DNA from 2 places in the Phascolarctobacterium sp. Marseille-Q4147 genome. Region 1 is predicted to be linked to the other one. Evidence: a T-box and tRNA genes for the amino acid it is inferred to sense, from the RefSeq annotation. Region 1 holds a T-box; the other holds one or more tRNA genes.

Evidence for each region. The T-box of region 1 lies ahead of leuS (leucine--tRNA ligase). A T-box ahead of a tRNA ligase gene usually reads a tRNA of that ligase, here a tRNA-Leu.
Region 2: it encodes a tRNA-Leu, which carries the amino acid that the T-box ahead of leuS (leucine--tRNA ligase) is inferred to sense. The anticodon was not compared.

What each region holds. Positions count from the first base shown of each region.
Region 1 covers NZ_CP072874.1:1,599,305-1,617,290, reverse strand. Annotated here, with positions in the region: gene KAH19_RS07620 (hypothetical protein) at 118-477, shown strand; gene KAH19_RS07615 (IS3 family transposase) at 477-1,340, shown strand; gene leuS (leucine--tRNA ligase) at 1,912-4,401, opposite strand; T-box leader at 4,462-4,658, opposite strand; gene uvrB (excinuclease ABC subunit UvrB) at 4,721-6,733, opposite strand; gene KAH19_RS07600 (exodeoxyribonuclease III) at 7,074-7,826, opposite strand; gene KAH19_RS07595 (N-acetyltransferase) at 7,998-8,480, opposite strand; gene nuoB (NADH-quinone oxidoreductase subunit NuoB) at 8,641-9,363, opposite strand; gene KAH19_RS07585 (NADH-quinone oxidoreductase subunit C) at 9,376-10,884, opposite strand; gene KAH19_RS07580 (proton-conducting transporter membrane subunit) at 10,889-12,364, opposite strand; gene KAH19_RS07575 (hydrogenase) at 12,373-13,002, opposite strand; gene KAH19_RS07570 (respiratory chain complex I subunit 1 family protein) at 13,013-13,903, opposite strand; gene KAH19_RS07565 (proton-conducting transporter membrane subunit) at 13,900-15,873, opposite strand; gene KAH19_RS07560 (hypothetical protein) at 16,316-17,008, opposite strand; gene KAH19_RS07555 (WYL domain-containing protein) at 17,146-17,986, opposite strand, start outside.
Region 2 covers NZ_CP072874.1:1,307,678-1,320,601, forward strand. Annotated here, with positions in the region: gene polA (DNA polymerase I) at 169-2,766, shown strand; gene mutM (bifunctional DNA-formamidopyrimidine glycosylase/DNA-(apurinic or apyrimidinic site) lyase) at 2,797-3,618, shown strand; gene coaE (dephospho-CoA kinase) at 3,631-4,239, shown strand; gene KAH19_RS06215 (lytic transglycosylase domain-containing protein) at 4,229-4,849, shown strand; tRNA gene KAH19_RS06220 (tRNA-Leu) at 4,960-5,045, shown strand; tRNA gene KAH19_RS06225 (tRNA-Leu) at 5,075-5,160, shown strand; tRNA gene KAH19_RS06230 (tRNA-Leu) at 5,479-5,564, shown strand; gene KAH19_RS06235 (hypothetical protein) at 5,693-6,283, shown strand; gene KAH19_RS06240 (hypothetical protein) at 6,291-6,782, shown strand; gene KAH19_RS06245 (transporter substrate-binding domain-containing protein) at 6,933-7,724, shown strand; gene KAH19_RS06250 (biotin--[acetyl-CoA-carboxylase] ligase) at 7,907-8,905, shown strand; gene KAH19_RS06255 (type III pantothenate kinase) at 9,027-9,803, shown strand; gene dusB (tRNA dihydrouridine synthase DusB) at 9,902-10,909, shown strand; gene KAH19_RS06265 (quinate 5-dehydrogenase) at 10,968-11,894, shown strand; gene KAH19_RS06270 (NAD(P)-dependent oxidoreductase) at 11,904-12,924, shown strand, end outside.

The DNA.
Region 1 (17,986 bases):
TGGTAAACTTATTTTAGACACAGAGGGGGTATTTCTTGTACAGATGATATATAATGGAATACACCAATATATATATCAATAGACAAGCAATACTTCGGTCTAAACAGGAGGTTTACCATGAAATACACTAAACAAGAAAAATTAGACATTGGTCGCCGAATATATGATAGCGAGATTACTCGCTATCAAGCAGCAGAGTTATACAATATTTGCGAAGGTACAGCACGTACCTATATGCGTATGTACAGAGATGCGAATAACCTGCCTGCAAAAAATTGTAAACAACAAAAATGTAATATAATACGTCCCAATGCACCTGCACTTTCTGCGAACACGGATGATTATCAATCTATGACCAAGGAAGAATTAATTCGTGAGTTGCTTAAAGCAAGAATTGCAGAAGCTAGATTAAAAAAAGGCTATGCGGTGAAAGGGGATGGTACAGTAATTCTATACGGCAACAAGAATACCAAGTAATATTAGAACTCTCTGGCGAATTTCCGGTAAAACTTATATGCGAAACAATGAATGTACAGCGTAGCAGCTTCTATGCATGGAAGAAGAAGCTCTCACATCCTTCTACAAAAATGCGGAATCTGCTTAGTAATATTTTGCTTTTTAATGAATACCATGCTAAATATCCTTCTCACGGATATCGCTGGCTTAACGCTAAGATTCGTCTGGATACCGGTCTTATCCTTTCGGATGCATATGCACATAAGTGTTGCAAAATTACTGGTATTAAAAGTCAGGCTAAGCATTACAAATACAAGAAACCAGGGGATTCATACCGGATTTTTCCGAATCTGCTCATGAAAGAAATGCAGATTGATGGACCGCTACAATGTATTGTAAGCGATATGACTGCTTTTCATGTTAAAGGGATTTATTATGAGCTGACATTGTATATGGACCTTTGGAATAATGAAATTGTAAGTCATTCTCTTTCTTCTAAACGAGGTGACCGCATGACATATATTAGCGGTTTGGAGGATTTAATTGCTTTAAAGAAACAATATCCAGAATATGAAATGATCCTACATTCAGACCAAGGTTCCGTTTACGCGTCTAAGGCATTTAATGACTTGTTGCCAATGTATAGCATTACCCATTCTATGTCTCGTGCAGGAACACCTACCGATAATGCAGCAATGGAAGCGATTAATGGTTGGATAAAAACAGAAATGTTTACTGATTTTCATGTAACAGGAGAAAAGTCTGTTGTAGATGAAGTAACAGAATACATTCATTTCTTTAATGAACAGCGTCCTGCTTATTCTTTAAACTATCTGACGCCTATTCAATATCGCGAGTTGCATTATAGAAGTGTAGCTGAATAACAGAGAGATTTTTGTTGTATATTTTTTTGTGATTTGTGTCTAAAATTTGTTGACTAGTGCAACGCTATCCCCACTCAGTCACCCTTGCGGGTGACAACCCCCCCGAGGGGATCCTCTTTTAAATTAATCGCTGAATAAACATCACAAAAAACAAAAAGAGCCCCCAAGAATAACAATTACGTTATTCTCAGAGACTCTGAAAATGTAAGCGTTATTTAGTACTACTAAATAATGTCATTGCTGACATGCACTGCTTATTTTTTTGTCCGCGCTACAGTCTGCGGAAACTGCCTGCTGCAGGACAGCTGTAACTGCGGTGGTCGCGGTTAGTAATTAGTGGTTAGTGGCCAGTAATACTAAAGCTCGCAACAAATTTTATTTTCCCCCTCTTTTTGCTCCCTGTTCGGTCGCAACGGGGATTCGTTCCACCATTTCACTTTCTCGCTTCGGTATTGCTCGCGACAAAGTGGATGTCACTTTCCCCCTCTTTTTGCTCGCTATCCGCTCGCAACGGGGATTCGTTCGACCTTTTCGATTTCTAACTTCGCTCGCGCTCGTTACAAATCGGGTCTCACTTCGCTACGATGTTTACCAGACGGCCGGGTACGCAGATAACCTTACGTACGGTTGCATCGCCGATATGAGCCTGAACGTTAGCGTCAGCCATAGCAATCTTCTCCAGCTCTTCCTTGGTAGCTTCAGCCGGAACAGTCAGACGACCGCGAACCTTGCCGTTAACCTGCAGAACGATTTCTACATTGTCAACCTTCAGTGCTTCTTCATCGCACTCAGGCCAGCTTTGTTCATGTACGCTGCTGTTGGCATCGATAGCACCGCGCCACAGCTCTTCGGTGATATGCGGAACAAACGGGCTCATCATCTTGATAAGGTCGGAAATTGCTTCGTAAACCAGACCTGCATTCGGCTCTTTAACAGCTTCCTTATAAGCATAGAGAGCGTTAACCAGTTCCATCATAGTGGAAATAGCAGTGTTGAAGTTGAAGCGGGTTTCGATATCGTTAGTAACCTTCTTAATGCTGCCATGCAGTACACGACGCAGGTCCTTGTCTGCTTCGCTCAGGTTGCTGTGATCATATTCGGTAACCTTTTGTGCCAGAACAGCTTCAAAAGCTTGTACAATACGCCAGATACGGTTCAGGAAGCGGAAGGAGCCTTCAACGCCCTGGTCGCTCCACTCCAGCTCTCTTTCAGGCGGAGCAGCAAAGAGGATGAACAGACGCGCGGTATCGGCACCGTATTTGGAAAGAATTTCTTCCGGAGAAACAACGTTGCCCAGAGATTTACTCATCTTAGCACCGTCTTTGATTACCATGCCCTGAGTCAGCAGGTTGCTGAACGGTTCATCGTAATCAACCAGGCCTGCGTCACGCAGAACCTTTACAAAGAAGCGGGAATACAGCAGATGCAGAATAGCATGCTCAATACCGCCGATATATTGGTCTACAGGACCCCAATAGTTATTGAGTTCCTTGTCAAACGGCATCTTGTCGTTGTGTGCGTCGGTATAACGCAGATAGTACCAGGAGGAGCACAGGAAGGTGTCCATGGTATCGGTTTCACGGGTTGCGTCAGCACCGCATTTCGGGCATTTGCAGTGAACGAATTTCTCGGAGGTTGCCAGCGGAGATTTAGCACCAGCAGTAAAGCTTACGTCCTCAGGCAGGCGAACCGGCAGCTGCTCTTCCGGAACCAGAACCTCGCCGCAGTGCGGGCAATAAATGATAGGAATCGGAGCGCCCCAATAACGCTGACGGCTGATCAGCCAATCGCGCAGACGATAGTTTACACGGCGTTTACCGAAGCCTTCAGCTTCAGCCTTGTCCATAATAGCGCTCATAGCCTTGTGCATTTCCATGCCGGTGAATTCGCCGGAGTTAACCAGCATGCCTTCTTTTTCTTCGTAAGCGCAGGTCATTTCTTCCAGCTTCAGCTCTTTGCCAATCGGGCAGATGGTAACGATTTTTTCAATGCCGTATTTGTCAGCAAACATCCAGTCACGTTGGTCACCGGTAGGAACGCCCATTACAGCGCCGGTACCGTAATCATACAGTACATAGTTGGTTACCCAGATTTCTACCTTGCGGCCGGTGAACGGGTTGATGCAGTATACGCCGGTGAATACGCCCTCTTTTTCGGATTCGCTGGAGGTACGTTCAATTTCGGACTGATTGCGTACACGCTCGCAGAAAGCATTGATTTCGTCAGCCTTCGGATTGTTTTCGCAAATCTTTTTAATCAGCGGATGCTCGGCAGCCAGAGCCATGAAGGTTACGCCGTAAGCAGTATCCGGACGGGTGGTGTAAACAGCAACAGTATCGTTCAGTGCAGGAATTTCGAAGGAGAATTCCAAGCCTTCGCTGCGGCCGATCCAGTTGTGCTGCATGGTTTTTACGCGCTCAGGCCAGCCCGGCAGCAGGTCAAGATCCTTCAGCAGCTCATCAGCATAATCGGTGATTTTGAAGAACCATTGGCTCAAATCCTTTTTAACAACCTCATGGTCGCAGCGCCAGCATTTGCCGTCGATAACCTGCTCGTTAGCCAATACGGTGTTACAGGTGTCGCACCAGTTTACGGCAGATTCCTTTTTAACTGCCAGACCGCGTTTGTAGAACAGCTCAAAAAACCATTGAGTCCATTTGTAATAATCTTCCTTGCAGGTTGTAACCTCGCGGTCCCAATCATAGGACAGACCGAGAGCCTTCAGCTGACGGGTCATGTTAGCGATGTTTTCCAAAGTCCATTTTTTAGGCGGAATATTGTGTTTGATAGCTGCGTTTTCAGCAGGCATACCAAAGGAGTCCCAGCCCATCGGATGCAGAACGTTGAAGCCCTTCATGGTGCGGAAACGTGCGATTACGTCGCCGATGGAGTAGTTACGAACGTGGCCCATATGCAGGTTGCCGGACGGATAGGGGAACATTTCCAGAACGTAGGATTTAGGTTTATCCTTATCCATCTCTACTTTAAAGGTTTTGTTTTCTTCCCAGTATTTTTGCCATTTAGCTTCAATAGCATGGGGAGCATACTTTTCTTGAATCATTTCATTACCTCCCAGGTATTATTGTTGGTCGAAAATAAAAAATCCCCGACCTTAAAAAAGGTCAGGGACGAAAAATTCGCGGTACCACCCTGATTGCGGCTACAGCCGCCACTCAATTAGCCTTAACGCAGCATCACGTCCGCACATTTCCTTGCGGCTTCTTCACGGTGAGTTCATCTGCCCTAACTGCCGGCTTGCATCAACCGCCGACTTTCTGAAAGATACTGCAGATTACTGCTCCGCTTCACAGAATTTGAATAAAAATATCTTGTATATTATATAACGCAAAGCAGGAAAAGTCAAACTCCCGCATCGGCATTTATTTTTTCTTTTTCTTCGGCACCAGCTTCTGCCCCAGCTGTCCCTTGACGATAATCAGCTGGTCACGCAGCTCGGCCGCCGCCTCGAAGTCCAGCGCCTTCGCCGCCTCCTGCATCCGTCTTTCCAGCTCGCGGGCCAGCGTGTTCAGCTCCTTAGTTGATTTCTGCTTCAGCTTCTTGCTGCTGCCATAGGCTTCGGCTTCTTCCGTATCTGCCACCTTCGTCAGCTTAATCAGTTGGCGCTGCTCCTTATAAATCGTTTTCGGCGTAATGTGGTGCTCCTCGTTGTACGCCTGCTGCTTTTCGCGACGGCGATTGGTTTCGTCTATCGCCCGCTGCATGCTGTCGGTAATACGGTCGGCATACATAATAACACGACCGTGAGCATTACGCGCAGCGCGTCCTATGGTCTGAATCATCGCCGTATCACTGCGCAAAAAGCCTTCCTTGTCCGCATCCAGAATCGCAATCAGAGATACCTCCGGCAAATCAAGGCCTTCACGCAGCAGGTTAATGCCTACCAGCACATCAAACTTACCGGCACGCAGGCTGTCGATAATCTCCGCTCTTTCAATCGTGGCGATTTCCGAATGCAGATAGCGCACACGCACGCCTGCCTGCTTCAGATATTCCGTCAGGTCCTCTGCCATGCGCTTCGTCAGCGTAGTGACCAGCACACGCTCGCCTGCGGTGGCAACCTTGTTTATTTCGCCCAGTAAATCGTCAATCTGTCCCTTAATCGGGCGGATTTCAATCTGCGGGTCCAGCAGTCCGGTCGGACGGATAATCTGCTCGACAACATTGTCTGCCTGCTCCAGCTCATACTTCGCCGGCGTAGCAGAAACATAAATCGCCTGCTTAATCTGCGCCTGAAACTCGTCAAAGGTCAGCGGTCTGTTATCATAGGCCGACGGCAGACGGAAGCCATGCTCCACCAACATCTCCTTACGCGAACGGTCACCGGCGTACATAGCACGAATCTGCGGCAGCGTTACATGCGACTCATCCACCACCAGCAAAAAGTCCTTAGGGAAATAATTTACCAGCGTAAACGGAGGCTCACCGGCCTTGCGCCCTGCCAGATGGCGGGAATAGTTTTCGATGCCGGAGCAGTAGCCCATCTCCTGCATCATCTCCAAATCGTAATTCGTGCGCTGCTCCAGACGCTGTGCCTCCAGCAATCTGCCATGCTTATTCAGCTCATCCAGGCGCTCGTCCAGCTCCTCGCGGATATCATTCATAGCGCGTTCAAGATTCTCACGGCTCGTTACATAGTGGCTCGCCGGGAAAATTGCCACATGATTGCGCTGCGCCAGAATCTCGCCTGTCAGCACATCAAATTCCACAATGCGGTCAACCTCGTCATCGAACATTTCAATGCGCACAGCCTTTTCACCGTACGCCGCCGGAATAACCTCAATCACATCACCGCGCACACGGAAGGTGCCACGCTTGAAATCAATATCATTACGATTGTATTGAATCTCCACCAGCTTATGCAAAATCTTCTGGCGGTCGATAATCTGCCCCAGGCGCAACGACAGCACCATATCATAATACTCCTGCGGCGCGCCCAAGCCGTAAATACAGGAAACACTGGCTACAATAATAACATCCTTGCGTTCAAACAAAGCGCTGGTCGCACTATGGCGCAGCTTATCAATCTCGTCGTTAATCGAAGCATCCTTCTCAATATACGTATCCGACTGGGGAATATAGGCCTCCGGCTGATAATAATCGTAATACGAAACAAAATATTCCACCGCATTCTCCGGGAAGAACGCCTTCAGCTCACTCGCCAGCTGTGCCGCCAACGTCTTATTATGCGCAATCACCAGCGTCGGCTTGCGCACCTTATTGATTACCTGCGCAATCGTATACGTCTTGCCTGTACCCGTTGCGCCCAACAGCACCTGCGTGCGCAGGCCCTGCTCCACGCCCTCCGCCAGCTTGGCAATCGCCTGCGGCTGGTCGCCGGCAGGCTCAAACGGAGCCTGAATTTTAAAATCCATGTTCATCACCAACTAAAAAATAAAAACCAAAACCGTAAAAATGAAAGTACAAAATATGCAATTGCAACGCCAGAATCAACCCTTACACATCCAGCTCAACACTTACCTTGCAATGTTCTCTGTCAACGAGCAATTGCTATATCGTGTAATGAATAGCAATTTTAGCAAATAAGTGTCTGGAACCACAGAAGGGGCGCAATGTCTGAGCGCTATGCCTAATTTTTATAGTAGCATTTGTCAGCATAGCGCGAGTTTTGCGCCGCTTCGTCTTGGTTCCACACGAAATTTGCGTTAAGAAATTGCTCTGATTGGAACGATATACAATTGCGACACCAGAAATTCACACATCCAGCTCAACACTTACCGGACAATGATCGCTGCCGAAAACCTCATTGTGAATCTCCGCACTCCGCAGCTTATCCGCAATTCTGTCCGACACCACAAAATAATCAATACGCCAACCCGCATTCTTCTCGCGCGCCTTAAAGCGATAGCTCCACCAGCTGTACTTAACCTCCTCTGGATGCAGATAACGGAAGCTGTCCGTAAATCCCGCAGCCTTCAGCTCGCGGAACTTAGCGCGCTCCTCGTCCGTAAAGCCTGCATTCTTGCGGTTAGTCTTAGGATTCTTCAAATCAATCTCCTCAGCCGCCACATTAAGATCACCACAGACAACAACCGGCTTCTTCGCATCCAGCTCCTGCAGATAAGCACGGAACACATCCTCCCACACCATGCGGTAATCAAGACGCGCCAGACCATCCTTGGAATTAGGCGTATACACCGTCACCAGATAAAAGCTCTCAAACTCCAGCGTAATCACACGGCCTTCCTTATCGTGCTCCTCCTGTCCCAGGCCATAGGTAACAGCCAGCGGCCTAACCTTCGTAAAAACAGCAGTACCGCTGTAGCCCTTGCGCTCCGCACTGTTCCAATACTCCTCATAGCCGGGGAACACAAAATCAGCCTGCTCACGCTGCATCTTCGTTTCCTGCAGACAAATAATATCCGGTGCCGCCTCCTGCAAAAATTCAGCAAAGCCCTTCGTCATGCAGGCACGCAAACCGTTAACATTCCAGGAATATAATTTCATAAATTCAACCTCTTTTCCGTAAATTTATCTGACCCTGCAGCGGCAAAATCACCGTGCGTTTTTTCTACTCTATTTGATTATTGTAACATTCAACGCGAAAAAATAAAAGAGCTGCCCTCAGCGCAGCCTCGTCATCAGCGATGACAAAATGCGCACGGCAGCCCTTAAATTTTAGAATTTGATTTGCGACGGCTCGTAATCAACCGTTGTCTTGATGAAAGCAATTTCATTACAGTACGGATACTGCGGACAATACACGCATTCCTTCCATACCTTCTGCGGCAGCTTATCCTTCGCCGTTTCAATATAATCGCACTTGGCAAAAAATCCCGGCTGATAAGTCAGAGTGAAAAACATCGTCACTCCGCGCTCAATGCCCTCCTTTTCCAAATGCTCCACCAGTTGACGGCCTATACCTGTTTTCTGCAGGCTCGGTTCCACCGCCAGCGAGCGTATTTCCGCAAAGCGGTCCCAGACAAAATGCAGCGCACCGCAGCCCAACAGACGGTTATTTTCCACCGCTAAAATATAATCACGCAGATTCTCATAAATCGAATTGCGCGCACGTGGCAGCATCAAGCCTTCCTTTGCATAATAATTCAGCAATTTATGTATATGTTCTACATCGCTGAAAGTTGCCGGTCTAAAAACAATCATTTTTCAAACCCCCTCATTTGTATTCCCCATATCAGTTTATCGAACGTAACTGATTTTCTATATATTATCACGTATTACAGCAGAGTACAAGTATAAAAATGCAAAAAAGAATTAATCAGTGTAATAAAATACTGATTAATTCTTTTTTAAAACAAGGTTACATTCTTTCCTTCAACATGTCTGCCGCAGCACACAAAGCCACAATAATTGCAGCCGGTCGCGGCGGGCATCCGGGCACAGCAATATCAACCGGCACCACGTCAGCCGCACGTCCTACAACAGCATAAGTGCTGCCATAGGTTTCGCCGCCGCAGGCACAGGCACCGCAGGCCATAACCATTTTCGGTTCAGGCATAGCGTCATAGGTCATACGCAGCGCCTGCTCCAGGTTGCGCGTAACCACGCCGGTAACCATCAGCATATCCGCATGACGCGGAGAAGCAACGAAGGCGATACCGTAACGATGCAAATCATAAACAGGATTACTCATCGCACCCAGCTCAAAGTCGCAGGCATTGCAGCTGCCTGCGTCAAGATGACGCACATGCAGCGAACGTCCCAATTTCGCTGTAACTGCCTCACTGACCTCAACGGCACTGTCAGCCAGAATCTGCGCCAAAGCATCATGGTTCGTATGCACCAACGCCTTACGCGCGCAGGCCTCTACACAGCGGCCGCAGAAAACGCACTTACTGTAATCTATTTTTGCTTTACCGTCAGCCACGCTCACAGCGCCGACCGGGCAGGCAGCGGCACAAGCACCGCAGCCGTCGCAGCAGCCGTCGCACTGCAGCTGGCCGCGCAGACGCTTGTGGCCCGTAGTATCAATATTTTCGGTAGCAATCTTTCCGTGAAGAATTGCCTCCAGCATTTTTAACATCTTGCCACCTCCTTAGCGGTCTATGCAGGCATAGCATAACTCAAAGCTTTTATTAATCAACGGGAAGTCCGGGATGATGTCGCCCTGTACCGCCACAGTCAGCGCCGGCCAGTTAGGATAGGAGGCACTGCGCACAAACAGGCGGTCTATGCGGCCTTCCTTGTCCAGCAGCAGGCAGTGCAGATTATCACCGCGGGCAGATTCACTGATGCCCCAGGTAAAATGACCTTCCTCCTGCTGCAGCTCGCCCAGCTCAACCGCCAGCTGCGTTTCTGCGTTGCGGCGCAGCTTACTGATAAGCTGACGCACCAGCTTCAGGCTTTGGGCTACCTCACCGATACGCACCTTGATACGTGCTTCGACATCGCCCGCTGTTTCCGTAATCACTTCAAAATCAAGCTCATCATAAATACCGTAGCCGATATCCTTACGGCTATCACGGTTACTGCCGCTGGCACGCGCGCCCACGCCAACCATCGCCAGATCAAAGGCTGTTTCCGGACGCACTCTGCCTGTTGTACGGATACGGTTGACGAAGTTCGCCTGCTCCCACATGATATGCACCATATCGGCATAAACAGCTTCGACCTCGCGCAGAACCTCCTCGATTTCCTCCAGCATAGCATCGGTAACATCATACTGCACACCGCCGGGGATAATCAGACCGCGCAGGAAGCGGTTGCCTGCCAGCATTTCGTTGAGCTGCATCAAGTATTCCTTCAGACGCGTGCCCATGCTGATTACAGGCGAGAAGCCGACACCGGCGCAAATGTTGCCTGTATCACCCACATGGTTATACAAGCGCTCCATCTCCGCAGCCAGTGTACGAATTAACCACGCACGGTAAGGAACCTCCGCCTCTGAGCATTTTTCTACAGCCTGACAGAAGCTCAGCGTATTTGCAACGCTGCAGGCACCGCAAATGCGTTCTACAATCGGCAGCGCTTCCATCGGCGTCAGGCCTTCGACAGCCTTTTCAATACCACGGTGGGTAAAGAACAGCTTGGCATCCAGCTGCAGCATAGCCTCACCGGCCTGGCTGAAACGGAAATGACCGGGCTCGATGATGCCTGCGTGGATAGGACCTACAGGAACCTCAAAAAGGCCTTCGCCCTGAGAGGTAAGCATTTCGTATTCACGATGTCCGCGTGCATCATAATCCTTGGGATATTTTTTCAGCAACGGATGGAAGCCTTCGGGAAAGCTTTCATGCAGCACCAGCGGACGCATATCGGGATGTCCCTGCGGCTCGAAGCCGAACATATCATGCAGCTCGCGCTCATACCAGGCAGCCGCCGGCAGCAGCGTAGTCAGCGACTGATATTCCAACGGACCGTCCGCGGGGAACGGAGCCTTCAAAACATCGATATCGCGTTTAGCAGCATTATAGAACAGGCAGTAGATGGCCAGACCGCCGCCCTGCAGCGTTTCGTCTGCGCCAAACATAGCAGCCAGCGAACGCTTGCCGCTGTCGCTGCAGATATTGGCAGCACCACGCAAATTTTCCGGTTTAACTAGCATTATCTCAGCCTCCTATAATCCGCACAGCCTGGTTCAGCAGATTGTTGAGCCAGGGAATATTTTCAAAGCCGGCGCCCACCACGCAGGTCAAAAGCAGCAGCGCTGCCAGCACCGGTACGTCGGTTAGGCCCAGCAAATCGCCCAAGGGTTGACGCTTTGATTTATCGCACAGCATACGCATGCCGTGGTACAAAATACCGATTAAAACGCCGGCCAGCAGGATAATCAGCAGACTGCCTGCTACCCAATGTCCCTCACGGAACATGGACGCCATAATGTAAAACTTACTGAAGAAAAGGCCCATCGGCGGCAAGCCCAAAATGCCCAGCATACCCAAAAGCCAGAAGGTCGCAGTATGCGGTACATCCTTAATCATACCGTGAATACGCATCATATTACGAGTCTGATATTCCTGGATAATAGTGCCGGCAATATAGAACAAAACAAACTTAATCATCGCATGACTGTACATATGCAGCATTACAGCCTTCAGGGAAAAAGCGGAAAATACTCCGATACCGGCAACCATAATGCCGATGTTTTCCATAGAGGAATAAGCCAGAATACGCTTAACGTCACGCTGTACAACAACGAACGGCACGGCAATCGCCACAGTCAGCACGGCAAAGAACAGCAGCATACTGCTCATCATTGCAGCGCCTGCTGTCGGCAGCAGGATAACCAGATTACGCAGCAGGACATAAATCGCACAGCTGCAGAGTGCACCGCTCAGCATACCGCTGGTCAGTGACGGAGCTTCGGCATAAGCATCAGGCAGCCAGGTATGCATCGGCGCCATGCCTGCTTTCGTACCGTAGCCGATAACGATAAACAGCAGTGCCAGCTTGGTCATAGCCGGGTTCAGGCTGTTGGCATGCTCATGCAGGTACAGCCAGCTGAGCGCCTTTTCGCCGCCCAACGCATCAAGCTGTGCATAATACAGCACCAGTGTACCCAAAAGCGCCAAGCAGATGCCGACGGTACAAACCATGATATATTTCCACGTTGCTTCCAGAGCAGCGCGGGTAAATTTAAAGGAAATAAGCAGCGCACTGATTAAGGTAGTCGCTTCGATGGCTACCCACATCAGGCCCAGGTTTTTTACCAGCAGTACGATAAACATCGTCCAGCAGAAAAGCTGCATCAGCGCAAAGTAACGGCCGGTCTGCAGCTGTTCGCCCTTAAGTACGCCGCAGCGCTCCTCACGCGTAAGATAATTACGCGCAGTCCAGGTTGCTGCCAGATAAAGTGTGGTGATAATAATGATTACCCACATATTCAGCGCATCAATGTAAAAATAATCATCAACATAGGGCACAGCGGGATTAAAGGACTTTGCCATCAGCGCCACGCACACACCTACCGCAGTTGCCGTCAGGCGGTGCAGCCAATGCAGGATATTATTGCCGAAGCCCGCAGCCAGCGCCAGCACCGCGCACAAGGGTGGCAGGCATAACAGTATCAAAATATATGTTAACATTACATCCCCTACCCTTTCAGCTTGTCCAGCACATTTGTATCCGTCGTTTTAAACGACAGACGCAGACGCGAGGTTAAAATAACAAGAATAACAACAGCAATCAGCACATCCAGGAAAATACCCAGCTCGATAATCAGCGGCAAGCCTTCGGTCATAATCAGGCCGAGCAGGTAAATGCCGTTTTCCAGAGTAATCAGGCCGATCATCTGCATAATGGCACGGCTGCGCATAACAATCAGCGCCAGACCGGTCATAATCATAAACATAGAGGTCGCTAAAATATCGCGTCCCGCTGCCTGCGGCAGCAGACCGTCAATTACCATGTAGCCGAGTGCCAGACTGCAGGCTGCAAAAGCAGTGGAATAGTTAACATTGATATCGCTGACAATTTCACGCTCATCGCGCAGCTGATTTACCACGCGCAAAATAGCGTAAGGAATAAAGAGCACCTTAACGGCAATCGTCAGCACACCAGGCAGCCAGGCATGCAGGCCGCTGCCATGGCTCATGCCTACGACGAGGCAGGCTGCCGCAATCAGCGCAGACTGCAGCGCCAGGCACAGAGTTGCACGGCGCAGCTCCACAAAGCGCGTCTGCAGGAAAACGATAAACATTAAACTTACAACCAAATATTCCATCGTTACCTCCTTACTGTGCCACTACTGCCAACAGCAGCATCAGGCCTGCTGCGGCCAGATATACACGCACCTTGAAAAGGCGCATCTTATTGTTCAAGGTTTCTACTACGCCTACTGCTACCGCACCGATAAGCACCTTCAGCACTATCGGCAAATCCAGCGGCAGATACAGCATAGCGAAAAGCACTAAGAATACCAGCAGCTTGAGCTGGCTTGCCCAATGAATGAGCGCCAGCAGACGGCCGGAATATTCCAGTGTCATACATTCATGGATCATCGTCAGCTCCAGATGTGTATCGGGGTTATCAACCGGAATACGGCTGTTTTCTGCGAGCAGCACCAGGAAGAAGGCAATGCAGGTCAGCACGCCTGCTACCGTCAGGTTGACCTCATCCATACGCAGGCTCATGCCTGCCAGCGAAGTGCTGTTGGTGTGCAACACGTTGGAAAGCACGGCCAGCATTACCACAGGCTCAACGAAGGCTGCCACATAAACCTCACGGCTGCCGCCCATACCGCCGAAGGCGGTGGCTGCATCCATCGAGGAAACTGCCATAAAGAAGCGTCCCAAGGCCAACAGATATACAAATACAAAAACGTCGCCGAAGCCGGCCTGACCGCCTAAGAAGCCCGGCAGCATGCAGGCTGCCGCAAAGGTCGTCAGAAAATATACGCAGGGTGCCAGACGGAAGGTGATGCTGGTATAAGGAGTAAGCATCGTAGGCTTGCCCCACCATTTGCGGATATCGTAATATTCCTGCCAGATGCTGCTGCCGATACGGTTCTGCATCCAGGCCTTTACCTTTTTAACAATGCCGGTAACCAGCGGAGCACACAAAAGCAGCAAAACTGCCTGTGCCATACCGAGGGCCAGCTGTAATAATTCATTCTCTAAAATCATTTATAAAGCGCCCCCCATACCAGTACCAACATCATTGCCACCATAACATAGGCAACATATAAACGCACACTGCCCTGCTGCAAACGGCGCAGGAAATTGGAAACACTTACAAAATGCTTCTGCAGCGGCTGATAAAGCTTTTCTGTAATCATATCGGGAATTTCCAGCTTATAGGAAAGCTGACGTCCGAAGTAAGCATGCTCCTTGCGCATGTAGGTTACCTGACGCTTAGGCTTCAGCAGATAATCGAACGCACGGCGTACCGGCTTACTGAAGCCGGTTGCGGAATACTGCTGGCGCTGCGTCGGATAGGTACCACAGTTCCAGGTAACATCCTCCACAACAAAGCAGTCCTTAACAGCCAGCCACAGTACTGCGCCCAGCACAAGCAGCAAAGCCAGCAGCAGCAGCGGCTTGTAGCAGACAGCAGTGCCGACACCGGCCCACGCCAGATTCATACCGAAGACATCAAGTGCGACAGGCATGCCCAGCGCCAGCATTGCTGCACGTACAACAGGCAGCGGATAAAGACCGCAAGCAACAACTAAAACAGATGCCACGCCCATAGCAGCGAGCATAAATTTATCGGATTCGTGCGCATGCTCCACAATTTCACTGCGAGCACGGCCCAGGAAGGTGATGCCGAAGAAGCGTACAAAGCAGCCGAGAGCCAGTGCTCCGGTAAAGCCCAGCAGAACAAAGGACACCGCAGTCCACAGGCGGATATCCTGACCGGCACAGCTTGTACCCAGACTGATAAAGCTCTGCAGTACCAGCCATTCACCGGTAAAGCCGTTCGTCAGCGGAATAGCGGCGAGTGCCAGCGAGCCGACGAAAGCAAAGACAGCGGTATACGGCATTTTGCGCGCCAGGCCGCCGAACAGCTCCAGGTTTTTGTTGCCGGTGCCGTGCATAATGCTGCCGGCACACATAAACATCAGCACCTTCATAATGCTGTGGTTAAAGGCATGCACCAACGCTGCCACAAAGCCAAGCATATAAAAGCTGCTGCCGGAAGCCTTCATCAGCATACCGCAGCCGAAGGCAGCAAAAATTACGCCCATATTTTCCACGGAGGAGTAAGCAAGCACGCGCTTGATATCCGTTTCCATCTGAGCATAGAGCACGCCCAAAAATGCAGATACTACGCCCGCCAGCAGTACAGCAACGCACCACCAGTAATTCCAGGCAGGCAAAAAGCTGAACATAAAACGACCGAAGCCGTAAAGCGCAATCTTCAGCATAACACCGCTCATCAGTGCGGAAACGTGACTGGGTGCTGCCGGATGCGCCTTAGGCAGCCACACATGCAGCGGCACCAGACCGGCCTTCAAAGCAAAACCAGCAAAGGCACAGACAAAAACAAGATGCTGCCAGCTGCCTTCCAATGTATTCTTGGCCATAGCAGCAAAGCTGAAGCCCTCGCTGGCAGAGCCTGTCAGCAAAAAGGCAATCATAATCGCCGCCGTACCTACGCTGGTCATAACCAGATACTGATAGGCAGCATTCCAGGTAGCACGCTTTTCGGATTCATGGTTAACCAGCATAAAGGAGGCTACGGCCATAATTTCCCAGAAAAGCAGGAAGCTGAAGGCATCTCCGGCCAGCAGCACCAATACCATAGACATGATAAACAGGCACCACATACCGCCCAAAAGTCGCAGACGGCTGCCCTCATAGCCACGCGCATAACCAAGCGCGTACAGACTGGTAACAACACCGGCTATACCGGTCAAAAGCAGAAAGACTGCGCTCCAGCCATCGCAGCCTAAAGAATATGAGCCCCATGTCAGGGGTGCGGGGCTCACGCCGCCGAAAAGCAGCAGGCCTGCCGCATAAGCGCAGACAGCGCTGCCAAAAAGGGCAGCGCTGTTAGCAAGCCAGTGTGCAGCACGCTGCATGCCGTGGGGAAGCAGCATGGTTAATACGCCGATGCCATAGAAGCCCACAGCCACTAAAAACATTTCCATTTCATCACCTACACATAAAAATTTCAACTTCTTCACAAAAATGACATGTATCGTTAATTATAACACATTTGTTGACTGCGTAAAAGAAAATTACTGTTAAGAATACAAAAAAACCACCGAACCTGCAGAAATTCCACAGGTCCGGTGGTTTATAATAAGGCTTCGGCATCAAAGCGGTATATTATCAAAATAAAATTCTATAGTTAGCTGTTGGCGCAGTCATGTATAATAGCGTGTTCATGAGTAATGTGGTAAACGTGTGCCGTGTGACGGCCGAAACCGAAGTAAGCAGGTACGATCTTTATCCTGCCGCCGTCTTAAAATAGCGTTTACCTTCAGGACAGCTTTAAAACTGTCAACTCTGCCTAAGCATTTCTTATAGTTAGAAAATCTATTTATCCAATATATCTGCCATGAGCTTCTGCCATATTATCTTTTATAATTATTTACTTTGCAGCTCCTCAAAGTGCTCATAAATATAATCCAGGTTGGCCGTAATCGGGAAAGCAGGCTCCACAGCAGGATTCAGTCTGCTCATCAGGGCCGCCGCCTCAATCATATCGCTCAAATCAGCGGTATAGGCACGTATTCTGTTATATTCGGCTTTTGCTGCCTCCACAACTCCCGGCAAAGGCTTGGTAACCGTAGTAACAGTATATTCCGCAGACAGCTTTTCGTTATTGCTGCTGAAAGTAATCTCATTTACGGAATTACGTTCCTCCTCCTTCAGGGAAACCAACACCTCATATATCAGCAAAGTGGCACGCAAATCGTTGGCATAAATCACAGCTGCATCATAGCTGAATTTTTCCTCACCGATTTGCATTTCGTTTTTGCAGTCGGCAATAGCCTGCGCCAGCTTTCTGCGGCAAACGGCCAGGTAGCTGTAAATTTTCAGCAGCTTCGGCAGCTCGTAGCCCTGAACATTCAGGCTCTTTTTAATTTTAACCTCGTCCTGATAATTACGTTCTTCGGTAGGAAACAAATAATTCAATTCCGAGCGCTTATGAATATCCTTAACCTCGCAAAACTTTGCGGGAAGCAAAGCGGCACTGCTGCCCAAATTACAGGAAATAAGCTCATCCATGATATTTTTGATTGCTTTTTGATATTGAAAGGCTTTTTTTAAGTTCATATGCTGCACCTCTTTCTTGCATCATCAGCTCTGTATTTCGTTTACGTTCATCTTACAAGCTAATAATACAATAGCCAAGCCATTTTATCATGGAAAAAAAGTTGCGCACCTGCCGAAATGCCGAATAAAAATTACTCTTACTCTTTAGCCCGCAGCGCCAGCTGCTTACGCAGCCTGTGACGCAGCAGCTCAATAAAGCCTGCCGGCTCCTGCACCCGCAGCAACGGTCCGAAGGATAAAATACGGATAACCATTTCCGTTTCATCACTTTTGTTATACATCAGCTGCAGCCTGTAATGCTTTTCATCCAAGCGCTCCGTTATCTTTTCCAGATGCGAAAAATGCAGCATCGCCCGCTCCAGAGCATTGCGCTCGTCCGTCAGCAGGACGGTAACCGCACAGCGCTCCGGCTCCAGCAGCATGCAGGCTTCTTCTCCCGTCTGCTCCAGCAGTTTGCAGCTTTTGATGCGCCCCACATTAACGTAATGCAGATGTCGCTCGCACACTGCCTTCAGACGGAACTTGTCATCCTTCGCCGAATATTCCAGCTGCAGCGGCAGATATTCCTTCCGCACGCTCTCGTTTTTGCCGCTGATAAAGCTGATTTCTACCCTGCGCTTTTCCGTTATCGCCTGCAGCAGCAAGCGAAAATACTGTTTGTACTCAGGAGCATCATAATTATCACCGTCGCTGTAACGGTCGAAATAGACAAACTGCTCCTCGCTGAACAGAGGCTCCACATCCTCCAGTCCGCTGCAGTCCACATCAAAAAGCTGTAGCCGCTTATCCGTCAGCAGGCTTTTCAGCCAACGACGCTGCAACGTTGTCAACGGCATCGCCGGTGCATGCCGCAGCGGCGTAGTCATATCCTTCTGCAATAATGGCCAGCTTCCGTCCTGCAGTGCCTTGGGAATGGTCAGGCAGCTGTCGGCAAAGGCCTGTTCCCGCACCAACAGCTCCAAGCTGTCTTTCGTCAGC
Region 2 (12,924 bases), 290 kb from region 1:
GTGATACAGTGATACTGTCGGGCTTTTTTATAATGCAACGCCATATGCTGAAGGCCGGTATAAACTTTGCCCTTTCTTACATTTTAGTTACATATTTTCTTGCCTTGCTATGATATAATAATTACATTAATGTTTATTCTATGTGAGCGGCATAGAGGAGGAGCAGTTATGGCAGATAAATTTTTAGTAATAGATGGCAGCAGCTTAATACATAGAGCGTTTTTTGCTTTGCCGCCGCTGACTACGCGTCAGGGTATCCATACGGGAGCAGTGTACGGACTGTGCAATATGCTGCTGAAGCTTTTGGATGAGGTGAAGCCGCGTTATATGGCGGTTGCCTTTGATAAATCGCGCAAAACCTTTCGCAGTAAGCTGTATGCGGAGTATAAGGCGCAGCGTAAGCCTACTCCGAGCGAGCTGAGCGAGCAGTTTCCTTTGGCGATGAAGGTTTTGGAATGCATGGGAATACGCACGCTAGAGCTGGATGATTATGAGGCCGATGATATTATCGGTACCTTTGCTGTGCAGGCACCGCCGGAGGTTGAGGTTATCATTGTTACCGGTGACCGCGACGAGCTGCAGCTTATTGATAAGCGCACCAAGGTTTTTTATACCAAGCGCGGTATCAGTGATATCCAGATTTTTGATGAGGCGGAATTTGCTGCCAATTACGAGGGCCTGCAGCCTAAGCAACTGATTGAGCTGAAGGGCCTGATGGGTGATACCTCGGATAATATTCCCGGCGTGCCGGGCGTAGGTCCTAAAACAGCAATGAAGCTGATTAAGGAATACGGTAATGTTGAAACGGTGCTGGAGAATATCGAGAAGGTTTCCGGCAAATCGTTAAAGACGAAGCTGACGGACAATAAGGAATCTGCATTACTGTCGAAGCAGCTGGCAACAATCTGCACGGAAGCACCGGTTGATACCGCTGTGCAGACCTACGAGCTGCAGCCGATGAAGGAGGAAGCACGCACCCTGATGCAGGATTTGGAGTTTCGCAATATGTACGAGCGCTTTGCCGCGGTACTTGGCGGTGCGCAGGACAGCTTTGACCTTTTCGGTGAAGCTGTCGAACAGGAAGGCCTGCCGCAGCTTGCGGTAAATACGCCGCAGCTGGCAGAGGAGCTGTTTGCAGCCTTGGCCAAAGCAAAGCAGCCTGTTGCTGTGCATGCGCAGGTAGCAGGACAGCTGCCGGAGCTGTATTTCAGCAGTGCCGAAATTTTGGTTGATGATAAAATTTATGTGCTGGACGCGCAAAGCGGTTGTTGGGATAAATTCGACAGCTGGCTGGCAGACGCGGACAGCAAAAAGATAACAATAGACAGCAAGGAGCTTTATAAATGCTGCCTGTGCCGCAAGGTGAAGGTGCATGGAATAGCGGATGATGTTGCTTTGGCAGGCTATGTTGCCGACCCCGGCCACAGCTCCTACAGTCTGGAGGATTTGAGCCGCCGCAATCTGCCGGGAGTGCTGGCAACGCCTTGCGAAAATCTGCAACAGCTTGCATCTAAGCTGCGTGGCCTGTTGGCTGAACAGCAGCAGCTCAAGCTGTATGAAGAATTTGAGCTGCCTTTGGCACCGGTGCTGGCGCAGATGGAGTTTGCCGGTATTACACCGGATAAGGAGCTTTTGCTGCAGCTGAACGAGGATATGGGGCACCGTATTGCCAAGCTGGAGGCTTTGGCACAGGAACAGGCGGGCGAAGAATTTAACCTGAAATCTCCCAAGCAGTTGGGCGTGATTTTATTTGAACGCTTGCAGCTGCCGGTAATCAAAAAGACGAAAACAGGCTATTCTACCGATGCCAAGGTACTGGAAGCACTGGAGGGCAAGCATCCTCTGATTGCCACCATTCTGGAGCACCGCAAGCTGGCGAAGCTGCAGTCCACCTATCTGGAAGGTCTGCAGCCGTTGATTAATCCTAAAACGGGACGCATTCATACGCACTTTCAGCAGACGGTAACGGTAACAGGCCGTTTGTCCAGCACTGATCCCAACCTGCAGAATATTCCTGCACGCACGGAGGAGGGCAGACAGATTCGCCGTATTTTTGTTCCGGGAGCAGGATATGATTTGCTGATGAGCTGTGACTATTCGCAGGTTGAACTGCGTATTCTGGCCTGCATTGCTCAGGATGAGCTGCTTTTGGAGGCCTTCCGTCATGGTCAGGATATCCATGCGCGCACCGCTGCCGAGGTTTTCGGTGTGCCGCTTGAAGAAGTAACGCCCGAAATGCGCAGCCGTGCGAAGGCTGTTAACTTCGGCATTGTTTACGGCATCAGCGATTTTGGCCTGGCCAAACAGCTGGATGTCGGCCGCAAAGAGGCAGCAGGTTATATTGACAGCTATTTTGAACGCTATACAGGCGTAAAAAAATATATGGAAGATATTGTAGCCAAGGCACGTGAGCAAGGCTATGTCAGCACACTGATGGGACGCAGACGTTATCTGCCGGAAATCCGCAGCAGTAATTTCAATCTTCGCAGCTTTGCGGAGCGTACAGCTATCAACACCCCGATTCAGGGAACTGCCGCAGATATCATGAAGAAGGCTATGATTGCCGTGCAGCGCGAGCTGGATAAGGCGCAGTGCAAGAGCAGAATTTTGCTGCAGGTACACGATGAGCTGGTGCTGGAAGTTACTGAGGATGAGAAGGAGCAGGTAGCACAGCTTGTGCGCACAGCCATGGAAGGTGCTGCGTCACTGGATATTCCGCTGCTGGCCGACGTTAATTGCGGTCGCGACTGGGCGGAAACAAAATAACGGATACTTTACGGAAAGAGGGGAAGACCTATGCCGGAAATGCCTGAGGTGGAGCAGGTGCGCAAAACACTTGCGCCTCATATAGAAGGAAAGAAAATTTTAGCAGTAGAAGTATATCTGGAGCGATTGATAAAATATCCTCAGCCTGATGCCTTTATCAAAGGACTGGTGGGCAAAACCATCAGCAGCGTGGGCCGACGCGGCAAATATCTGGTGCTGCAGACTGCACCTAATCAGCAGCTGATAGTGCATCTGCGCATGACAGGCGCACTGTTGGCGCAGCCGTCAGCCGCACCTGCACCGGCGTACGCTAAAATAAAGTTTACGCTTTCTGATGACGTAACAATGTGGTTTACGGATATCCGTACCTTCGGTACACTGTATCTGGTAACCGATAACGATACATATATTGAAGGCTACGAAACTCTGGGACCGGAGCCGCTGAGTGAAGGCTTTACTGCCGAATATCTGCTGCCGTTGGCGCAAAAAAGCAAGAAGGCTATCAAAAGCTTTATTCTGGACCAGCAGATTATTGCCGGTCTTGGCAATATCTATGCCGATGAATGTCTGGCTCTGTCCGGCATTCTGCCCATGCGCAAAGCCTGCAGCCTGAGCGCTGCTGAGGTAGGCAGCTTGTGTGAGGCAGTCAATGCGGTAATCGCGCAGGGCATCAAAAATCGTGGCACAACCTTCCGTGATTATAAGGACGGCGAAGGAAATAAGGGCGATAACCAGAATCATTTGCTGGTATACGGCCGAGGCGGCAAGCCCTGTAAAAAATGCGGTGCGCTGCTGCAGACAACCAAGGTAGGCGGCAGAGGCACGGTTTATTGTGAGCATTGCCAAAGGTAGGAGTGGAGAATAATGATAACAATAGGTTTGACGGGAGGCATTGCTTCCGGTAAAAGTACAGTTTCGGCAGAGCTGCGCAGTTTGGGACTGCCTGTTTTTGATGCGGATGCCGAAGCACGTCTGGCAGTAGCTGCAGGCAGCGAAGGCCTGGCGCAGGTGATTGCCGTATTGGGCAAGGAATATCTGAGCGAGGAAGGAACGCTTGACAGAGCCAAGGTTGCCGAGCGCATTTTTCATGACAAAGAAGCGCTGAAGGCAGTAGAGGCTATTATCCATAAAATAGTCTGGCAGCAGGCAGAAAGCTTTCTGGCTGCAAGCAGTAAACAGGGACATAAGGCAGCAGTGCTGGATGTGCCTCTGCTGATTGAATGTGGCTGGCACAAGAATGTGGACAGCGTGTGGCTGGTATCCGTCAGCCGTCAGCAGCAGGTTGAAAGAGCAATGCTGCGCAGCGGCATGACTGCGGACGAGGTGAATGCGCGCATTGAAGCGCAGATGTCCTTGGCAGAAAAGAAAAAATATGCCGATGTAGTATTGGACAACAGCGGCAGTCAGGCGGAAACCATGCAGGCTGTGCGTTCGCAGCTGAAGCTGCTTTTGGGTGGCGTCGGTGAAGAGTAAGCGCAAAGCCCGCAGCAGACGGACTAAGACACACGGAAGGCTGTACAGATGGCTGCTGCTTCTTGGCGTGCTGTTTGTCATAGGCTTCGGCGGTTGGAAGGTCTGGAGCAGCGATACTGTGCAGATGCGCTTCGTTTATATGTGGGATTATCAGCAGGATATTGTGACCTACAGTAAGAAAAATAATGTAGATCCTTTTCTGGTCGCTGCCATTATCAAAAATGAAAGCAACTTTAAGCATGATGCTGTTTCCAAAGTCGGAGCTGTAGGCCTGATGCAGATTATGCCGGAAACAGGACGTTGGATTGCTGAGCAGATGGGCCTGGAGAACTATCAGGACAGTGATTTGTACCAGACGAGAAAAAATATCCGCATGGGCTGTTGGTACGTAGGCGAGCTGGAGCACGAATTTCAGCATAACCTGGTACTGCTGATGGTGGCCTACAATGCAGGGCGCGGACAGACGCATGAATGGATGCAGGAAAACGGCTGGGATTACAATTTCAATGATATAAAATCTATCCCTTATCCCGATACCCGCGAATATGTTGCCAAGGTACTGCAGGACAGGGATAAGTATTATCTGCTTTATAAGGATAAGATAAAGTAATAGCGAAGGAAGATTTTATAAAATTTTTTTCGCAAGATTACTTGACGAGTGCGTCAGAATATGCTATTATATCTATGTTGCTTATGACAGCAACGAAGTGAATAAAGCATGCGGTAGTGGCGGAACGGCAGACGCGCTAGCCTCAGGAGCTAGTGGGGGAGACCCCGTGGAGGTTCAAATCCTCTCTACCGCACCATTTTTATTTATGAACTTTATCCCAAAGACGCGGTCGTGGTGGAACGGCAGACACGCCACTTTGAGGGGGTGGTGGGAGAAATCCCGTGTGGGTTCAAATCCCACCGACCGCACCAACATTGAATTAATGAGGACTTATGTTAACGCATGAGTCCTTTTTTGTTTTTCTGTTTTGCTATATTATAAGAATGCAGCTGCAATATGCAGAAGTCAGCTTTTTTAGGTTTGCTTAAGTATCAAGCAGTTATTCGGCGGGAAAATCTGCTTCTGGCGCTAAAGGGTATGGTTCAAAGGCATGCGTCTTGCATTCGAATGCTGCCTCCAGATTTAATTTAAATTTTTGCAGAAAAAATTTAAAAATAGTGTTGACATGACTTGCCGTTTGTGTTATTATATCTATGTTGCTTATGACGGCAACGAAAAGCATAAAGCATGCGGTAGTGGCGGAACGGCAGACGCGCTAGCCTCAGGAGCTAGTGGGGGAGACCCCGTGGAGGTTCAAATCCTCTCTACCGCACCATTTAAATCTCAGGTCTAAGAGCATGGCTCTTGGGCTTTTTTTGTTTTGCTTGCGAAAGCTCTGCAAGTATGAGAAAATGTAAGCATAGTATAAGCTTCTGAAATTATTATCTAAGGGAGTGTGTGCTGATGGCATTTGATAAATTGCAGAGTATAAACAGAAAAACTGCTGCTGTGTGTGTGGCGGCGTTGCTGATAGGCTTTATCGCCGGAGCAGGCTATGCCTGGAGCAGCAATAAAACCTCACCGCATTACAATGCGGCGAAGCTTACGAGTGAGCTGCATTATGCCAAGGTGGAAACAGGCAGGCTGCAGTGCGTTGTGCTGCAGGATAAGGCTGCTATGTACAGCGACCCGTCAGGGCTGCATGGCAAGGTTATTGATTATCTGTCTGTCGGTGTTAAGCTGGATTATATTGATACAGTTTCCAGTCAGGATAAGGATGAACGCTATGCTGTTACGGAGCAGCAACTGCAGTTCCGCAAGTTTTTCGGAAGGCGGCATATTATTCCTGCCGGTACGCAGGTACTTGTGCTGCAGGCGGACAGAGGCAGCGGTGAAACCAAGGGACGTGTTTTAGTTGATGACAAGGAATATGACCTTGATTTTTCTACCAATCTGCTGCGCTTTCCTTATGTAGGCCAGTGGAAAAAGGTTGAGTTCAACGGCAAGCCGGGCTTTGTGAAATACAATGCGCTTTCGGATGCGAAGCTGATGTGAGGTGGGCATGATGAGTAATAAGCTGGTAATGAGGATTGCGGCATTGCTCTGCCTGCTGGCAGGCTTTGCAATCGGTATGAATATTTTTGGTCTGAAGGACAGAAGCTACAGCGTGAAGGAGGGCGACAGCTTTTACAGTCAGCCTTCTGTGACTGCGCAGTTGGCGGGCGGCTTCGCCAAGGGCGAGGAGCTGGATGTGACGGATAAGCTGGAGCTTGCGGTGCCTACTGCGGTTAAAGCAGTGCAGACTAAGATAGTAGAGGATAAAAACCGCACTAAATATCAGCTGCGTGAGGGCGATGTTTATAAGCTGGCGGAAGCACGCATGGATAAGGCCAATACTCCCTGCGTTATTGAGGTGCAGACGGTAAAGGGAGCAACTGCTAAGCTGGAGGTTGACAAGACCTTGCTGCAGCCGGTTGATGAAGGCACGTGGCTGCAGGTGCGCAGCAAGGGCGGAGCAGGTGCCTGGGTGCGTGTGCAGAGCAAATGGTATTAGAGGCTTGCTTGTGTAAATATCTTAACACTTTTCCTTTAATTGAATTTGTTTCTGTGGAAAAGTGATAAAATTCTAGCTAACCGGCGATAAATATTGTATAATACATCCAAAATATCTGCTGCATAGCAGATAAGAAAGAAGGATGGTAGTATGGTAAATTTGAAGAAATTATGTGTAGGTGCGCTGTTGGCAACGACAATTTGTGGTATTGGTGCTTTGACTCCGAGCGCAGAGGCAGGAAAAATTGAAGATGTTCAGGCTCGTGGAGTTTTGCTGGTCGGCAGTACCGGTGATTATAAGCCTATGAGCTATCTTAATAAAGAAACCGGCAAGTATGAAGGCTTTGACGTTGAGGTAGCGGAGCTGTTGGCACAGTCCTTGGGAGTTAAGGTGCAATATGTACCGACTACATGGAAAACACTGCAGGCTGACACTATGGCTGGAAAGTTTGACATTGCTATGTGCGGTGTTACAAGAACCTTTGCCCGTGAGCAAAAAATGAATATGTCTCATGGGTATCTGACATTCGGTAAGACGATTCTTTGTCGCAAGGCTGATGCAAAGAAATTTACATCCGAAGCGGATTTGAATAAGAAGAGCGTTCGCGTTATGGTTAATCCCGGCGGCACTAATGAAAAATTTGCTCTGAGCAATCTGCCTAATTGCACACTTTTGGTACACCAGCAAAATGCAGAAATTCCTGCGCTGATTGCCGAAGGCAAGGCTGATGTTATGATTACCGAAACTATGGAAGCACGTCGCTATGTGCGTGATGATGCCCGTCTGGCAGCACCGCTGTTAGATGATCCGTTCACGAAAAATCACTTTGGTATCTTGATGGCTAAAGGTGACCAGGATTGGCTGAACTACGTAAACTTCTTTATGGAAGAAAAGGATATGGATGGTACGCTTGATAAGCTAGAGGACCAGTATATCAAATAAAGGTTGATTTATGAGCCGCTGCACTTAGGTGTGGCGGTTTTTTACTTTTATCGAAGGCATCGTTCACTTTAGACTTGACTTTTGGTTAACCTGGTGTTACTCTTTGCATATCGGAATGTCTGCACAGACAGGCTTTAGACGTAAAACAAAGAGTATTAAGAGAATCGGAGAGGATGATATATATGCGTAAACGTATTTTGGAGCTGTTGCGAAACAGTAAGGGGACACCGGTTTCCGGTGAAGAGATTTCCAAGGAGCTGGAGGTTTCGCGCACTGCTATCTGGAAGCATATCCAGGCATTGAAGAACGAGGGCTACGAGATTGAGTCTGTGCCTAAGCGCGGTTATATTCTGCGCGAGGTTCCTGACCGTCTGTTCCCGCAGGAAATTTTGTCCCGCCTGCAGACAAAATGGCTGGGACGCAATATCTGCTATCGCGACAGTGTTGATTCCAGCAACAATCTTGCTAAAGCATTGGCCAATGAAGGCTGTGAAAACGGTCTGCTGGTAGTAGCAGAGGAGCAGGGCGCAGGCAAAGGCCGTTTATCCCGCGGTTGGATTTCCCCCTATGCGAAGGGCATCTGGTTTTCCGTGGTGCTGAAGCCGCCGTTCCTTCCGCAGGAGGCCTCCAAATGTACGCTTTTGGCAGCAGTTGCCGTAGTAAAGGCTATCAACAAGATTGCCGGTGTTCATGCCGCTATCAAATGGCCTAACGACGTTCTTCTGCTGGGACGCAAGCTTGTAGGCATCCTGACGGAGATGAATGCCGAATTCGGTCATATCAATTATGTTGTTATCGGCACCGGTATCAACACCAACGCTTCTCCCGAAGATTATCCGGAAGAAGTACGCGACCTTGCTGTTTCCGTGGCTGATGCCGCAACGGAGCCCTTTACCAGAGTAGAGCTTTTGTGCGATATCCTCAAAAATATGGAGGACCTGTATGAAACTGCGGTACAGGAAGGCTTTGGCCCCATATTTGACGAATGGCGCCGTTATTCCTGCACCTTAGGTCAGGAAGTAAAGGTCATTGCTCCGGATATGACTTATTTCGGTACGGCCGAGGATATTGATGAAGAAGGCTTGCTGATTGTACGCCGCGAGGACGGCAGCAAGGAAAAGGTTGTAGCCGGTGATGTTTCTATCCGTCCGGCGAAGGCTAAGGGGAATGAGTACGCGTAAAAAGTTGAGCGTTAAATAGCTACAATTTCTTCTTGCAATATTTCCGCTTTGTGGTAAAATAAAAAAGGCTTTTATGCCGTATTTTGCGAATGGAACGCAGATTTCCGAGGAGGATCTTAGAATGTTACTTGTTGTGGATGTAGGAAATACAAACATCGTAGCCGGTGTTTTCGAGGATAAGACTTTAAAGGTACACTGGCGCTTTTCTACAGACCGTTCTAAAACTGCAGATGAATTTGGTATTATGCTGCGCAGCATGTTTGCTTATAGTGATGTGGAAATGGATAAAATTTCTTCCGTCATTATTTCCAGTGTTGTGCCTCCGGTGCTGATTCCCTTGTGCCACATGTGTGAGCGCTATTTCGGCATTAAACCGATGGTTGTAGGACCTGGCGTTAAAAACGGCATTTTCATTAAATATGATAATCCCAAGGAGGTTGGTGCAGACCGTATTGTTAACGCTGTGGCAGCCTTCCATAAATTCAGTCATTTGGGCAAGCCGATGATTATCATTGATTTCGGTACTGCCAACACCTTCTGTGCTCTGTTGCCGACAGGTGAATACCTGGGCGGTGCTATTGCGCCCGGCATCGGCATTTCTACAGAAGCGCTTTTCCAACGTGCAGCGAAGCTGCCGCGTATCGAACTCGTTAAGCCTAAATCCGTTATCTGCCGTAATACTGTAAGTTCTATGCAGGCAGGTGCTATTTACGGCTTCGTAGGTCAGATGGAGGGCATTGTCAACCATATGAAGAAGGAGCTCGGCGGCGATGCTTATGTTATTGCTACCGGTGGCTTTGCCAATACTATGGCTGCGGAATCTGATTGTATTGATGTTGTAGAGCCTTTCCTGACTTTGGATGGTTTACGCATTCTGTACGAAAAAAACGCTAAATAAGAGCCGGGATTTATTCCGTCGCTCGTGAGAAAAAAGTTTGAAGCTGTCGTGAGTAGCGTTTTGCTGCGCGGCAGCTTTTTTCGATAGGAGTTATATTTATGAATATTGGTAATATAGAGCTGTCTGCACCGTTGGCGTTGGCGCCGATGGCAGGCATTACGGATTTGCCGTTCCGCCTGATTTGCCGCCGTCTGGGCTGCGGCATGACCGTGTCGGAGATGGTTAGTGCCAAGGGCCTGCTGTACAAAAACGTCAAGACTACCGAAATGCTGCGCATTGATGACGGCGAGCGTCCGACGGCCATCCAGCTTTTCGGCAGCGTGCCTGCGGAGCTGGCGGAGGCTGCACGCATGGTAGAGGCCAGCGGTGCTGATATGATTGATTTCAATATGGGCTGCCCGGTGCCGAAGATTGTCAATAACGGTGAAGGCTCGGCGCTGATGAAGAATCCGCAGCTGGCGCATGATATTCTGGCGGCGATGGTGAAGGCCGTAAAGATTCCGGTGACGGTAAAGTTCCGCGCGGGTTGGGATGATGCCAACCGCAACGCGGTGGAGATTGCGCGTGCCGTGGAGGCAGCAGGCGTGAGCGCTGTTGCCGTACACGGACGTACACGCCAGCAGTTTTACGAGGGCAAGGCCGACTGGAGCATTATTGCCGACGTAAAGCAGGCCGTAAAGGTGCCTGTATTCGGCAACGGTGATATCTTTACGGTAGCGGACGGATTGCGGATGCTGGAGCAGACAGGCTGCGACGGACTGATGATCGGACGCGGTGCTGACGGCAACCCGTGGCTGTTTACCGCACTGGCGGCAGCATTGCGCGGCGAGCCGCTGCCGCAGCCGCCTTCTTTGAAGGAGCGTCTGGCGCAGGCGGCGGAGCATCTGGAAATGCTCATTGCTTACAAGAACGAAGTGGTAGCGGTAAAAGAGATGCGCCGTCATATTTCTGCTTATCTTAAAGGCATGCCGCATGCAGCGGAATTCAGAGGACGCTTCCATAAGGTTGATACGCAGGAGCAGTTTACGGAGCTGCTGGCAGAATACAGCGAATGCGCGCATCGCTATTATGAAACAGAAAAACATTTTGCATCTGGCATTGTCTAAGACGCGCAAATATGTTAAAATAATAATTTGTAAAAGAAGCATTTAGGGAGTTAAAAACATGGAAGCAGCTAACAACGCAAAACATGTAGTAAGTATCAGTCTGGGGTCATCTAAACGTGATGCCGGCGCCATATTGGAACTGGGAGGACGCAAAATCAGCATCGAACGCCGGGGAACCGACGGCGATTTTGACAGAGCACGTCAGCTCCTGGAACGCTGGGACGGCAAAGCTGATGCCATCGGTCTGGGCGGTACGGATTTATATGTTTATGCAGGCAAAAAGCGTTATACTTTCCGTGAATCGGCTCATCTGATTGCTAATGTAAAAAAAACACCGGTTTTGGATGGCAGCGGCCTGAAAAATTCGCTGGAGCGTAAGCTGATTAAATCACTTGCGGCCGGCGGCAAGGTGCCGATAAAGGGCAGCAAGGTGCTGATGGTCTGCGGCGTGGACCGCTTTGGTATGGCGGAGGCATTGCTGGAGGCAGGTGCTGAGGTTACCTTCGGTGACCTTATTTTCGGCCTGAATGTCAATAAGCCGTTATATTCGCTGAAGGCGCTTGCATGGTGGGCAGCGCTGTTGGCACCGCTTGTTACCAAGCTGCCGGTAAGCTGGTTTTACCCCATGGGCAAGGATCAGGAAGTGCGGGTAGTGCGTCATCCGGAATATTTTCTGGAGAATGATATCATTGCCGGTGATTTTCATTATATAAAAAAGTTTATGCCGGATAAGCTGCCGGGAAAAACGATTATTACTAATACAGTTACTGCTGCTGATAGAGTGATGCTGCAGGAGGCGGGAATCAAAATGCTGATTACGACAACTCCCTGTATTCAAGGACGCAGCTTCGGCACCAATGTTATGGAGGCCATGCTGGTTGCATTGCACGGCGGTAAAGAACCGCTCACGGCGGATGAATATCTGAAGCTTTTAGAGCATTATCATATAGAATCTTCTGTTGAGTACTTTGGTACGAAGGAGTAGTTTGTTTTTATGGAAAAATTTGCTTTTATTCTACATCCATTATCCCTGCAGGATATGGAACACTTATCACCATTGATGAGGTATATTCCCGACCCGATAATCGAAGCCTGTCTGAAAATGAAGAAGCCTTTCAAGGTTTCTCATATTACCGGCATCAAGAGTCCTTATGCCGAAGCCGAAGGCTGGTTTATCGGCTGTCCGCTGACTGCTAAGCAGATGGTGGAGCTGCCTGAGGAATTTGTTATGGACAGAATCATCGAGTCCGGCAAGGTTGCTCAGGAGCTGGGAGCCAAGATTGTCGGCCTGGGAGCTTTCACTTCCATCGTCGGTGATGCAGGCATTACCGTAGCAAAAAATCTGGATATAGCAGTTACCAGCGGCAACAGCTATACCGTTGCTACCGCTATTCAGGGCACCAAGCAGGCTGCCAGAATGATGGGCAAGGACCTGAAGGAATGCCGTGCTGTCGTAGTCGGTGCCACCGGCTCTATCGGTGCTGCTTCCGTACGTCTTTTGGCAAAAGAGGTTAAGCATATTACGCTTGTTGCCCGTCATATGGGACCGCTGGAGGAGCTGGCGCAGGAGCTTATTGAGCAAAATCATTGCGAGGTTGCCGTAAGCCAGGATATCCGCACATCCCTGCAGGAGGCTGACATTGTTATTACCGTAACCAGTGCGCTCGACTTTTTGATTGAACCCGGCGATTTGAAACCCGGTGCCGTAGTATGCGATGTTGCGCGTCCGCGTAACGTATCGCGTGATGTATCACTGAAGCGTAACGATGTGCTGGTAATCGAAGGCGGCGTTATTAACGTGCCAGGTGACGTAGATTTTCATTTCAACTTCGGCTTCCCGCCGCACACGTCCTATGCGTGCATGGCAGAAACCATGATTCTGGCACTGGATGGACGTTATGAAAACTTCTCCTTAGGCAGATCCCTGGATATCAATAAGATCAATCTTATTTCACAGCTGGCAGATAAGCATAACTTCAAGATGGCGGGCTTCCGCAATTTTGAACGTGCTGTTT